One region of the Paralabilibaculum antarcticum genome, then DNA from elsewhere that is predicted to be linked to it. Evidence: riboswitches for the same ligand, from Rfam matches in the RefSeq annotation. Region 1 holds a riboswitch; each other region holds the start of a gene.
The links. Region 1 has a riboswitch for cobalamin ahead of cobA (uroporphyrinogen-III C-methyltransferase). Riboswitches for the same ligand answer to the same signal wherever they lie in the genome.
Positions count from the first base shown of each region.

Region 2: linked by a shared signal. The riboswitch ahead of L3049_RS16615 (TonB-dependent receptor plug domain-containing protein) and the one ahead of cobA (uroporphyrinogen-III C-methyltransferase) in region 1 are both predicted to bind cobalamin.
Region 3: linked by a shared signal. The riboswitch ahead of L3049_RS16600 (ABC transporter substrate-binding protein) and the one ahead of cobA (uroporphyrinogen-III C-methyltransferase) in region 1 are both predicted to bind cobalamin.
Region 4: linked by a shared signal. The riboswitch ahead of L3049_RS19755 (TonB-dependent receptor) and the one ahead of cobA (uroporphyrinogen-III C-methyltransferase) in region 1 are both predicted to bind cobalamin.

Region 1 covers NZ_JAKJSC010000005.1:187,867-191,076, forward strand. The annotation lists gene L3049_RS17175 (AMP-binding protein) at 1-485, shown strand, start outside; gene L3049_RS17180 (hypothetical protein) at 529-1,101, opposite strand; cobalamin riboswitch at 1,350-1,550, shown strand; gene cobA (uroporphyrinogen-III C-methyltransferase) at 1,903-2,679, shown strand; gene L3049_RS17190 (sirohydrochlorin chelatase) at 2,682-3,210, shown strand, end outside.
Region 2 covers NZ_JAKJSC010000005.1:43,004-46,213, forward strand. The annotation lists gene L3049_RS16605 (iron ABC transporter permease) at 1-90, shown strand, start outside; gene L3049_RS16610 (ABC transporter ATP-binding protein) at 99-1,136, shown strand; cobalamin riboswitch at 1,285-1,492, shown strand; gene L3049_RS16615 (TonB-dependent receptor plug domain-containing protein) at 1,655-3,210, shown strand, end outside.
Region 3 covers NZ_JAKJSC010000005.1:39,682-42,891, forward strand. The annotation lists gene L3049_RS16595 (TIM barrel protein) at 1-831, shown strand, start outside; cobalamin riboswitch at 880-1,084, shown strand; gene L3049_RS16600 (ABC transporter substrate-binding protein) at 1,172-2,353, shown strand; gene L3049_RS16605 (iron ABC transporter permease) at 2,357-3,210, shown strand, end outside.
Region 4 covers NZ_JAKJSC010000009.1:32,555-35,764, reverse strand. The annotation lists gene L3049_RS19760 (PAS domain S-box protein) at 1-64, opposite strand, end outside; cobalamin riboswitch at 842-1,022, shown strand; gene L3049_RS19755 (TonB-dependent receptor) at 1,141-3,210, shown strand, end outside.

The sequences.
Region 1 (3,210 bases):
CTAAAGGGGATAATGTAATGCTAGGCTATTATAAAGATCCAGAAAAAACGAAAGAGGTTTTAACTGAAGATGGCTGGTTTAAGACAGGAGACTTAGCAAAAATGGATAAAAACAATTATCTCTATATCGAAAGTCGATTAAAGAATATGATTGTTGGTGCTAGTGGTGAAAATATCTACCCTGAAGAAATTGAATCTGTTATTAACAACTTCAAGCATGTGGTAGAATCAGTTGTAGTTGAGAAAAAAGGAAAACTAGTTGCCATGGTTCATTTTAATTATGAAGAACTGGAGCAACAATATAAAACAATTAGGAAAGATGTTGAAAACTATGTGGATCAGCAAATTGATGATTTAATGCAGGAGCTTCACGAATACGTTAATTCCAGAGTAAATAAGTTCTCACAAGTGCAAATGGTCATTGCTCAGGTTGATCCTTTTCAAAAAACTGCAACTCATAAAATCAAACGCTTTCTATACTATTAGATAAACAAAAGGCTGATTTTCATCAGCCTTTTTTTATGTCTTCTTATTCATCCAGAGACCAACTGTAAATTAAAGACGCATCTCCAGTAAATTCTTTTTCACGATCAATTTCGGTTTGTTTTTCGAATTCTGGCCCAAAGCGTTCAAAAGCACTGATAAAACCAAAATCTCGATCTGGAATGTCTTTTAAAATCTTACCAACTAATGAGACAGCCTTTTTGGAAATAACCAACCAAGGAACTGTTGCAGCGCCAACAAGATCTGTAACAATGCCAAAAGCGTCGCCAGCGATCCCTGTTTCAATTTCTTTCAATATTTCGCCTAAATCTCTTTGTGCTTTTCTTGTATGTCGTAGATAGATATGCACGTTTAATTCTCGATCTTCTGGCATTTCCCTACTCAAAATATACAATCCTTCGGATCCAGATTGGTCCGTATCAAAAAAGTATTCGTTGTCGTGACGCTTACTCAATTTGAATGGTTCCTGAGGAATGGTAGTGACCATCATTTTATCATTTTCGGTAGGATGGTCAGCGATGATTACAAAGTATAATTTCCAACTTCTTTTAGGGCGATAGATCCGTATTCCATCAATTTCCAATCTTACTTTACTCATGATTTTAGGCTTTAGTTTTTATAAATATAGAGATTATTATGTTGAGGTAGAAATTTTATAGAATTTTTATATGGTTTACTTGTTTGCGCTTGTGATTAGATGTTATGGAAGTTTTATTTATGTTTTTAGACAGATGTACTTGATGTTGTTATTTTTAATTGTTTGATATTCAGGTTGTATTGGTTTGATGGTTTTTGTGGAAGGATTCCATATAGGATAGCTCGTGCGGATCTTAAATTTAAATTGATACATTTGTTACGTGATTTGGCAATAGTAGATCTCTTGATCATCTATTAAAGAGGGAATCCGGTTTGAATCCGGAACTGTACCCGCAGCTGTAATCTCTATACCAAACTCTGTTGCACAATGCCACTGTATCTTATGGAAGATATGGGAAGGCGCAACAAGAGGGAGAAAGTCAGAAGACCTGCCTAATAACAAATATGTTTAATCGATACTTTCGGGACTAAAAGTGAGATTATGATGAGATATGATGTATTCATGCCTGCGGGGCATGCTGTTTTTGGTTCTTACAAAAAGAGCCAACTTTGCAAAAATAAACCAGGAACAAAGAGCGCTCCGCTCATTTTGTATTCCAATAAATTGTGCTGGTTTACCAATAAAAATAATTTCGACAAACAAGTTGACGCAAGCAATTATTGTGAAAACATAGTCTTGTTTCGGAAAGCAATTCAAAAAATTAGAATCCAATAATTCTACTTGTTGATTTCAACAGGTAAGAATTGATATACCCCAAATTTAAGGCAAACCTCCGTTTGCAAGCTTGAAATTCGAGATAATATGATGCGTGAAAGAGGAAAAGTAAGTATCGTTGGAGCTGGACCAGGTGATCCGGAATTAATTACACTAAAAGCTATTCGAGCTATTGAAAATGCTGAAGTGGTACTCTATGACTATTTGGTAAATAAGCAATTGCTAGACTATTGTAAAGAGGGTTGTGAGATTGTTTATGTTGGAAAAAAGAACCGACAACATACTTACCCACAGGAAGATATTAATAAAATGTTGATTGAGTATGGATTGGCAGGGAAAAAGATTGCTCGATTGAAAGGCGGAGATCCATTTGTTTTTGGGCGAGGTGCAGAAGAGATTTTAGGCTTGAAAGAACACGATATTGAGTTTGAGGTAATTCCTGGAATCACTGCTGGAGTAGCTGTTCCAGGAGCCGCAGGTATTCCGGTTACATTGCGAAATGTAGCTTCATCAGTGGCTTTCTTTACTGGTCACCAATGTGCAAATCACAAAACGGAGATTTATTGGGACAAAATCGCAACAGGAATTGATACTCTTGTGTTTTATATGGGCGTAACACAAGCCCCAAGAATTGTAAGAAACTTGATGGCCTGTGGGAAAAACCCAGAAACTCCAGTAGCCATGATTCGTTGGGGAACATTACCAGAACAGGAAGTTCTTAAGGGAACACTTGGGACGATTGTTCAAATGATGGAGGAACACAATTTTAAACCACCAGCAATATTTATTGTTGGTGAGGTTGTGGCTTACTCGGAACAATTATCACCACTAATCAATCAAATGGCTGAATCAGAAATAGAATAGTTATGAGCAAAAAAGGAATTTTAATCTGTGGGCACGGTACCCGTAAAGAAAGAGGAGCAAAAGCTTTTCAGGAATTTGCAATGAAATATGCTGCTCAAACTACCGATTATGAGGTGGAACTTGGCTTTTTAGAACTTTCGGAACCTAATTTTGAAACTGGCGTGAAGCGCTTGCTTGAGAAAGGAGTTAAGGAGATTATAGCTGTACCGGTATTTCTATTTACTGGTGTTCACATTCAAAGAGACATTCCTTATGCTCTAAATAGCTTTCAGGAAAAATATGATGTGAAAATTCAGCTAGCAAATTACATTGGAACTTGCCATGAAATGGTTGATTATAGTGTAAAGCTTCTTGAGGAGACACTAAAAGACAAAAACTGGAATGTTGAGGAAACAGCATTTCTGGGATTAGGTATTGGAGCTTCAAAAGCCGAAGCAAATGGTGATTTGGCAAAAATGACCCGTTTGATTCAGGAGAAACAAAAGTATCCTTTTTCAATTAATGCCTATACGAGTAGCATGACTTATCCTG
Region 2 (3,210 bases), 140 kb from region 1:
ATTAATTCAGTAACCGCTTTGTTTGGAGGACCAGTGGTGATTTGGGTAATCATGAGAAGTAGAAATGTAAAGGCATCTTTTGCTGGATAATTGAGCGTATGAAAGCAGAAAAAAAAGAAATTCAAGATATATTGGTAACACAAGATCTTTCCATTGGTTACAAGCAAGGAAAGAAGGAAAGTTTGTGTTTACTTTCTGATGTAAATCTAACCATCAGAAGGGGTGAAATGGTATGCCTTTTAGGACCAAATGGAGCAGGGAAATCTACTTTAATGAGAACCATTGCTGGTATTCAACCTCCATTGGCTGGATGTACTTTAGTAGAAGGGATTCCTATTAAGGATCGAAATTATAAAGAGATTGCTCAATTGTTAAGCATCGTTCTTACCGAGAGAATTAATGTTGGGAATCTGACCGTTTACCACATAGTATCTTTAGGGCGTCATCCTTATACTTCATGGATGGGGAAATTATCTAATGAGGACAACGAGAAGATTAAGTGGGCCTTGGAACAAGTAGGCTTGTTGCATTATGCTAATAACTTCATTAATGAATTAAGCGATGGTGAGCGACAAAGGGTAATGATTGCAAAAGCTTTGGCTCAAGACACACCACTAATCATGTTGGATGAACCAACTGCGCATTTAGATTTACCAAATAGAGTAGAGATTATGCGTTTATTGCATCGACTGGCTCGGGAAACTAATAAAGCCATTCTTTTATCTACACATGAATTAGATTTAGCACTTCAAGCCGCCGATTTAATTTGGTTGATGTCACGTAATGAACCCGTTAAGGTTGGAGCTCCTGAAGATTTAGTCCTGAATGGAAGCATTGAAGGAACATTTCATAACAAATCCTTTAATTTCGATCGCAAAACGGGAAACTTCATCATGAATTATCAGAAAAAGCAATCTATACAGCTTTTGGGTAATGATGTAATGGGCTTTTGGACACAAAGAGCTTTGTCTCGTGAAGGTTATCAGGTTAGCTGTGAGCAAGTAGGAGATTGTTGTGTTAACCTATTGGAGGACACAATGGAATGGGAAGTAAAGCAAAATGGAAGTACTATAAAATGCGTGAGCATTCAGGAATTACTTTTTTATTTAAGAAATAGTTTGTCGAAAGAAAAATAGACAATTTCCAAATGGTATTTTATTTGGTGAAAAGGAGACATTTCAATTTTGGAATGTCTCTTTTTCATTTAGCTAACTGTATTGTGTCTTGATTTGGATTATGTTTTAAAATAGATACTAAAGAAGAGATTAATTAATCTGATTTTATATACATTTGCACCGCATTTGGCTCCCAATACTCTTCTTCGAAGAGTGGGATGAAAAGGGAATTCGGTGAGAATCCGAGACTATACCCGTAGCTGTAAGTTCTAAAACAGCTTTTTGAATTACTCCTTGCCACTGTTTCGTTTTATCGGAATGGGAAGGCCTCAAAAAGTAGAACAAGTCAGAAGACCTGCCTTTGCAATCAATACAAGTCATTGCTTTCGGGAAAAAGAGCAAGTGAACGAAAACTTTATCAATATCGATAATAGGGATTGCTTTGTCATAACTGGTCCTCTATGTCATGTTCTAAATTTTCTTTTCGCTCCCTGTCTGCATTGCATTAGTTAAACTTATTTTCATTTAATCTTAAAGACATGAAAAGAACATTTTTAACGGCTTTTGCATTGCTATCACTATTAAATTCTGCAGTAAAAGCTGATGAAGTTCCAAACCCAACAGATGATAAAGGGGTTGTGAAACATCTAAACCTATCAGAAGTGAAGATAAACGCTTCACGTGTGAACTCGAAAATCAAGGATCTGCCTCAAAAGGTTGAGGTTATTACCAAAAGAATGATCGAAGCATCTCCTGCTAGTGATGTTGCAGGTTTGTTGAAAAATGCTGTGGCAATTGATATACTGCAATATCCTGGTGTATCGGCTGTTGTTAGTATGCGCGGTTTTACACCATCTCCATCGGTAAAGTATACTAGTATTTTAGTGAACGGAAAACCTGCAGGAACTGAAAATATTGCTAGTATCGATCTTGCAAATGTTGAGCGGGTTGAAGTTTTGAGAGGGCCTTTTTCAGCTCAGTATGGTTCTGATGCAATGGCTGGTGTGATTAATATCGTGACCAAAAACAGCACGGGCGAATTATCTGGCAAAGTTACTTTTGAGTATGGTAGTTTTGCAAGTTCGAAAGCAAATTTCAATATCGGTGGTTCACTATCCGATGCATTGGATTTTGATCTAAGTTACGCTATACAAAGTCAGGATAAGGATTACAAAACTGGAGATCGTAACCTTTATGATGAGGAGTATGCAAAATCGATTTTGGATCCATCTACTTATGGCGGAAGAATGGAAAATACTCAGTTTCAGACATCAAATTTTGATGCTCGTGTGGGGGTTAAACTAGCCGAAAATTGGAAACTTAATCTAAATGGAGGCTATTATGCTGGGAACGGTATTGAAACACCTGGTAATTTCTGGCATACAGAAGGTATGGATTCAAAAGATATTGAACGGTATACCGCTGGATTTGATGTTTTGGGAAGTATTGGGAATCATAAAATTACCTTTTCTCCATTTTATTCAGATGAAGACAACAAAACGGTAGATGTTGGTTCGGATGGTTATGGCGATTTTGAGAGTGATTACAAAAATTATGGATTTCAGTTATATGATACCTATGCCTTTGATGTGCATTCTGTTGCCTTGGGGATTGATAATAAAACTCAGAAATATGAAAGTTCTAATTTCGATACTGCAGGTGTATTAGAAGCTCCTTATCAACCAGATTACAATAATATTGCTACTGGAATTTTCGGACAAACTCATTTTAAATTTTTGAATGAAAAACTTGATTTGTCAGTAGGTGCAAGGGGAGATATGATAAAATTTGAACTGGAAGCAGACAAATTGTTGGCGAACGATAAAAGCTCTGAAGATTATTGGGTTTTTACTAAAAACATTGGTGTGAAGTATCAGTTGACTAAAGATCTGTCAGTACATTCTAGTTGGGGAGATGCTTTTTTAGCTCCTAAGGCATATCAGGTAGCTGGTTTCTATCAAAGAGGTACAGTAAAAACAATTGGAAATGCAGATTTGAACCCGGAAAAATCAAATACTGTTGATGTGGGATTTGCTTTTAAAAATTTCAAAAAAGGAATTAATTTTGATTTGACTTATTTCAACACCTACCATAA
Region 3 (3,210 bases), 150 kb from region 1:
AAAAGTGTGCATTTACCATTTTGGGTCACTTGGTTAGATGTTTGGAGAAAGGGAGAAGATGGGGCAAAAGCTTATTTCCCAAAAACATCTGCAGAAGATTTAAAGTATCGTTGTGGTGGAAGCAATAAAATAGATATGATTGCCTCACAAAAACAATTGTGGGAATATGCTGCCCTTTTGAATCCTCAACATGCGGTTTTGCATGCTGCTCATGTTGAATTAGAGCATGCTTTTACTCGCGATTTTACTTATAAAAGTGCCGAAGTGTTGGCAAGTTTTGCTGATATGCTGAATAAAACAGCACAGGAATTTTCTGATGGAGAGCCGCCTGTTACTTTAGCAATTGAGAATTTGTGGTGGCCTGGTCTTGATTTTTTATTTCCGGCTGAAGTGGATGACTTTGCTGCTAGATTGGAATTTTCCAATTGGAATTTCTTGCTGGATACAGGTCATCTGATGAATACCAATATTGCTCTGCGCTGTGAAGATGAAGCGATTGATTTTGTTCTTGATCGTGTATCTCGTCTTTCGAAGGATGTGCAAGAGAAAATAAAGAGTTTGCATTTAAACTGTAGTTTATCTGGCGAATATCAACTGAAACAGGTACAAGAAGGATTGCCTTTCAATTGGTCAGAACTTAATTTTTCAGATAAATATTCAAGTGCTCGTAATCATGTTTTACAAATTGACCAGCATTTGCCTTTTCAATCATCGAGGGTGAAAGAGATTCTTGCAGAGCTTAATCCAGAGATTGTGATTCATGAATTTATTACAAAGAGTATGGATGAATTTTCGGAAAAGTTAGCTACTCAAATGAATGCATTGGGCTAGGAATATCTGCGGGCTTTGTTTTAATTTCTTTTTTCTCCAAAATAATCCATAGATTTGCAGCAATTAGGTTTCCAAGTTTTTGGGAATTAAAAGGGAATCCGGTGTGATACCGGAGCTGTCCCCGCAGCTGTAAGCCCTCAATGAATAATTCATTGATAAGTTCTGACAGATTAGCCACTAAGTGAATGTAGTTTCACATGGGAAGGCGTCAGGATGGGTAAGCCAGAAGACCTGCCTAAGGAAAAAAATGTTTCGTAACTTCGGGGAACTGAGTAACGAAGGTATGATTCTCGCAATTGTATTTTCTTGAGTTCGATCCCCACAATTATTGTGGAAGAAAATGAGTGTAGTAAACAAAAGCCCTTGGGCAATTCTCCTGTTTGTACTTTTAAGCAGCGCATCTTGTCAATTTACAAGTCAAAAAAAGATCGCTGCCAACGATGCTAATACTAAAATAGATTTAGCCTTTTACCATCCTACTATTATTAAGCATGCCAAAGGTTTTGAAATAAAAATCTTGGATAATGGTTTAAAAGAACTTACCGTTTGGGATCCTTGGAACAAAGGGAAAGTATTTCAAAAGTACTATTTAAAGAATCGTGGTGAAGAACTGAAAGATACAGTTCCAAGTGATGGTTTATTGGTTGAAGTGCCAATAAGAAGCATTGCTGCACTATCGAGTACCCAAATTGGGATCCTAAAATTTTTAAATGTTCAAGATAAAATTGTAGCGGTATCTCTTAAGGATCGTATTTATGATGAGGACTTGAATAAAAAGGCGCAAAATGGCGAAATACAAGCTGTTGGTCATTCCGAGACGTTAAACTTTGAGAAGATTGTAGAGATTGATCCAGAATTGGTAATGGTTGCTGGTTTTATGAAAATCTCCGAAAGGGAAACCAAATTAATGCAAGCGGGTTTACCTGTTGCCTATAATATCGAATGGATGGAATCTTCACCATTAGCAAGAGCTGAATGGGCAAAATTCATTGCAACTTTTTTTAATAAAGAAGCAGAAGCTGAAAAGCATTTTAAGGAAGTTGAAGATCGCTATAATGGGCTTAAAAAGTTGGTTTACGAAGTAGAAAATAAGCCATCCATATTGTCTGGGTACAATTTTAAGGGAACTTGGTATATGCCAGGAGGCCAATCGTACTTAGGGCAATTTTTACGTGATGGGAAAGCAGATTATTATTGGTTCTCAGATAGCACAAGTGGTAGTATTCCTTTAAGTTTCGAAGTGGTATTCGATAAGCAAGGTGAAGCAGATATTTGGTTTGGTCCGGGACAATGCAAAACATTGGAGGATTTGAAAAACTTAGATGATCGTTATACCTTATTTAAGCCATATAAAACTGGAAATGTTTTTTGTTATACGAAAAGAATGAACAGCCGTGGTGCCAATGATTGGTTTGAATCTGGTGTAATGCAACCCGATGTTGTTTTTAAAGATGCAATTAAAATATTACATCCTGAATTGTTACCAGATTATGAATTGTATTATTATCAGCAATTAAAATAAGATATGATATTGAAGAAAGGTGGAAGTTGGTTATCGCTCCTATTTGGGATTTTATTTCTGATTATTATTGGGGTTTTTCTTCTCGATTTGATTTTTGGAAGTGTAAACATTCCTTTTGAGAAAGTATTTGCAATTCTTTCGGGAGGAGATGTGAAAAACTCATGGAATTATATTGTTCTTAATTTCCGTTTACCAAAAGCAATCACGGCAATTATTGTTGGTGCAGGACTTTCTGTAACCGGGCTTATGATGCAGACTTTATTTCGCAATCCTTTGGCTGGTCCATATGTTTTGGGAATTAGTTCTGGTGCAAGTTTAGGCGTTGCTTTAATGGTTATGGCATCGGCAATTGCTCCTGTTTTATTTGGAGCTATTTCTGCATTTTTGGGAAGTTGGGCCTTAGTTGTATCAGCAGTTGTAGGAGCATCTCTTGTGTTTATGCTTGTGGCTTTGGCTTCTATTCGTATTTCCGACAGTGTTTCTTTACTGATTATTGGAATCATGTTTGGAAGTATAACGGGTGCTGTAGTAAATATTCTCCAATACTTTAGTGATCCGGAGCAAATTCAAAGTTTCATAGTTTGGACATTTGGAAGTTTGGCAGGTGTTACCTGGAACGAAATGCAGGTTATGGCCCCAATTGTTTTTTGCGGTTTAATTATAGCATTCTTTCTGATTAAGCCTTTGGATGCCTTGTTGCTAGGGGAGAATTATGCTCGCGGCGTTGGAATATCAGTTAATAAAACACGAATTGCAGTTATCATTAGTACGGCATTAATTGCAGGAACCTTAACGGCATTTACAGGACCTATAGCATTCGTTGGTGTTGCGGTACCGCATATCGCACGTTCTATTTT
Region 4 (3,210 bases), on a different contig from region 1:
AGAACCCAATGGGCGCAAAATCGATAATGTTTTTGTAAAGTTTATCGTTTGAGTTAGTTGGCATATTAGAGATTTCTTTTACAAAACAAAAGTAAGAATTAGGGCATTTTTATTGTTAATAAGACTCTTTAGTTTTAAGAGCTTAAAATATTATTATGAGCTTGCAGCAAAATAAGTCTGTTCATTTCTCATACTCAATTAATAATGGTATTGATTCAATGATTATGAATGATTAAACGATAGGGAAAAGAAAATGTTTCAAACTTTACTTCTTTAGGGGAGCAGTTTTTTGTAGGTGAATTTAGCAGAAGGTTTTGCCTGCATAACATATTTGGTTCGCTTATTTTTTGTATTTCATACGATTGTTCTTTTTAGTCTAAAATATAAGAAGGTGTTGTAGTTGCTGATTTAAAGGTTTATGGCATAGGTTTAATTTGTATGGGTAAATTTAGAGCACTAGCATTTTATGGGGAAGATAATCAATATATAAAATTTAAGTATTATAGTTATGTTTTACGTGATAAGTTTCATTTATTTTTAAGTTAATGATTTTTTTTCTAAAAAATAGCATCTATCACAGGCGATACTCAATTAATGAGGCAGAATAGAGCTCAGTTTTTCTGCTCAATACATTCTTAAGTTGATGTGCATACTCACGAAATGCATTTTAAATGCTTTTGTCGAATGCCAATGGCTCTTGTTTTGTGAGTAATATCTCATAAGCTAATCATTATTAATTGCAAATTATTCTTATCTATCGCGCAAGCGAATAAGCAATACTAAGTGTTTAAATATTGTTTTATAGCATGTTTTTACATTTAACTTAAAAGCAAAATAGTTTATAGATTTGTGCTGCAATTGGTGCGAAAGCTCAATAGGGAATCCGGTGTAAACCCGGAACTGTGCCCGTAGCTGTAATTCTCGTTACATCTTTAACACGTGCCACTGTCAGCCTAAGGCTGATGGGAAGGCGTTAACAGATAGAGATAAGTCAGAAGACCTGCCATTGCAACAGAGATCATTGCTCCGGGACAAGGGTTTATGATGTACAGTTATTCTATTTGATAGGGCTCGTATTGGGCTTTCTGTGCACCTTCCAGTTATTTCCAGAGCATATTTTTTAATCAAAAAAACAAAATGATGAAAAAATTATGCGCTATTGTTTACTTGCTTTTTGTGGTGAGTATTAGCTTATTTTCAATGCCAAATAACTACCGAGGGGTTGTTAAAGGCATGGTAGTTAACCAATCGTCGAAAGACCCACTTCCTTTTGTAACAGTTTCGATTCCCAACAGTACCAATGGTACTTTAACCGACGATTCGGGTGCTTTTTTGCTGGGCAATTTAAAACCCGGAAAACATGAATTACAGTTTTCTTGTGTAGGTTTTAAACCAATGCGTAAGCAATTTGAGATTCAGGAAAATGTTCCCGTAAATCTTCAGGTTTCCTTATCGGAAGATGTAATAGGACTCGCACAGATTGTTGTAAGTGCAGACAGAAGTCAGGTTAGTCGTAAGGAAGCGCCTGTAATTGTAAATATGTTATCGGCCAAAAGCTTACAGCAAGTAAACTCTTGTTCGTTAGCTGAAGGTCTTGCGTTTGCTCCTGGCATCCGTGTCGAAAACAATTGCAATAATTGTGGATTTAACCAAGTGCGAATGAATGGTATGGAAGGAAATTACTCTCAAATACTGATTAATAGTAGACAAGTTATTAGTGGTTTAGCCAGTGTTTACGGATTAGAGCATATTCCAACGTCTATGATTCAGCGTATCGAAATTGTTCGTGGTGGTGGTTCTGCTCTTTTTGGCTCAAACGCCATTGCAGGAACTATTAATGTAATTACCAAAGACCCTATTAGCAACAACTTTAGCCTTAACATTCAAAATAATATATTGGGTGTGGGCCTTAACGATAAGGCTAATGATTTTAATATTGACTTTAATTCTTCTATTATTTCAGATGACCGAAAAACAGGTATGTTTTTGTTTGGTGTCAAACGAGAAAGAGAAGCCTGGGATGCAACAAATGATGGTTTCTCAAATCTAGTTGAAATAAAGAGTAAGGGAGCTGGTATGCAAGCCTACCATCGTTTTTCAGATAGAAGTAAACTATCCGCAGAATATCATTTTATAAACGAATATCGTCGTGGTGGAGATCATTTAAATCGATTGCCTTTTAATTCGGAAATTGCTGAGCAGGTAGAACATGATATTCATGCTGGAGGCCTAACCTGGGATTTATATTTGGATAAAGAGCGGAAGCACAAATTATCGACTTTTGTATCGGGGCAATATACCGATCGTGAAACTTATTATGGCACACAAATGTTTGAGGATGCTGATGGAAATCCCTATACAGTTCCTCGACCAGATTATAGTGCTTTCGGCTCTACAAAAGATATTGCCAGTGTTATTGGAACACAGTATGCTACTGATTTAGATAAATTTCTAATGGCACCTGCGAAAATTGTGTTGGGTATCGAGAATACGTACAATACACTAAAAGATAAGAAGCTGGGTTATTTCGATCCAATTAAGAATTTGATGCTTGAAAATACGGTGATTTCAGATCAGCGATACAATACTTTTGGTTCGTATGCTCAGGTAAAATGGGATCTTAATTTTATGAACTTGCTTGTTGGAGGACGATTTGATTCTTACCGTATTAAAAATGATGCCGATCATTCTGTCTTTTCAAATAGTGTATTCTGTCCTCGTGTTAATCTGCAATTTAAGCTAAGTGAGAATATTAATGTCAGAACAAGTTATGCTAGAGGATACCGTGCGCCACAAATATTCGATGAGGATTTGCACATTGAGGCATCAACAGCCAGAACCATTACGCACGAATTAGATGAGAATTTGAAAGAGGAAACATCGAATACTTACTTGCTTTCTGCTGAATGGGATTTTACAATGAATAAGTGGGAATCTTATTTCTTGGTGGAAGGGTTTTACAACCGTTTAAACAATCCATTCTACAATGATTACATTCCAAATCCAGATAATTCGCAAGATTTAATTGCCTTGCGAACCAATGCAGGAGGATCGGATGTTGCGGGTGTAAATTTTGAGTACAAATTGGTTCCTTCTCATGTGGTAAACTGTCAGTTGGGTTTCACCCTTCAGAATGGCAAGTACGATACTGCTTTAAACCAGGGTGAAAATACCTTTACGGATAAAGTTTTGCGAAGCCCAAACCAATAT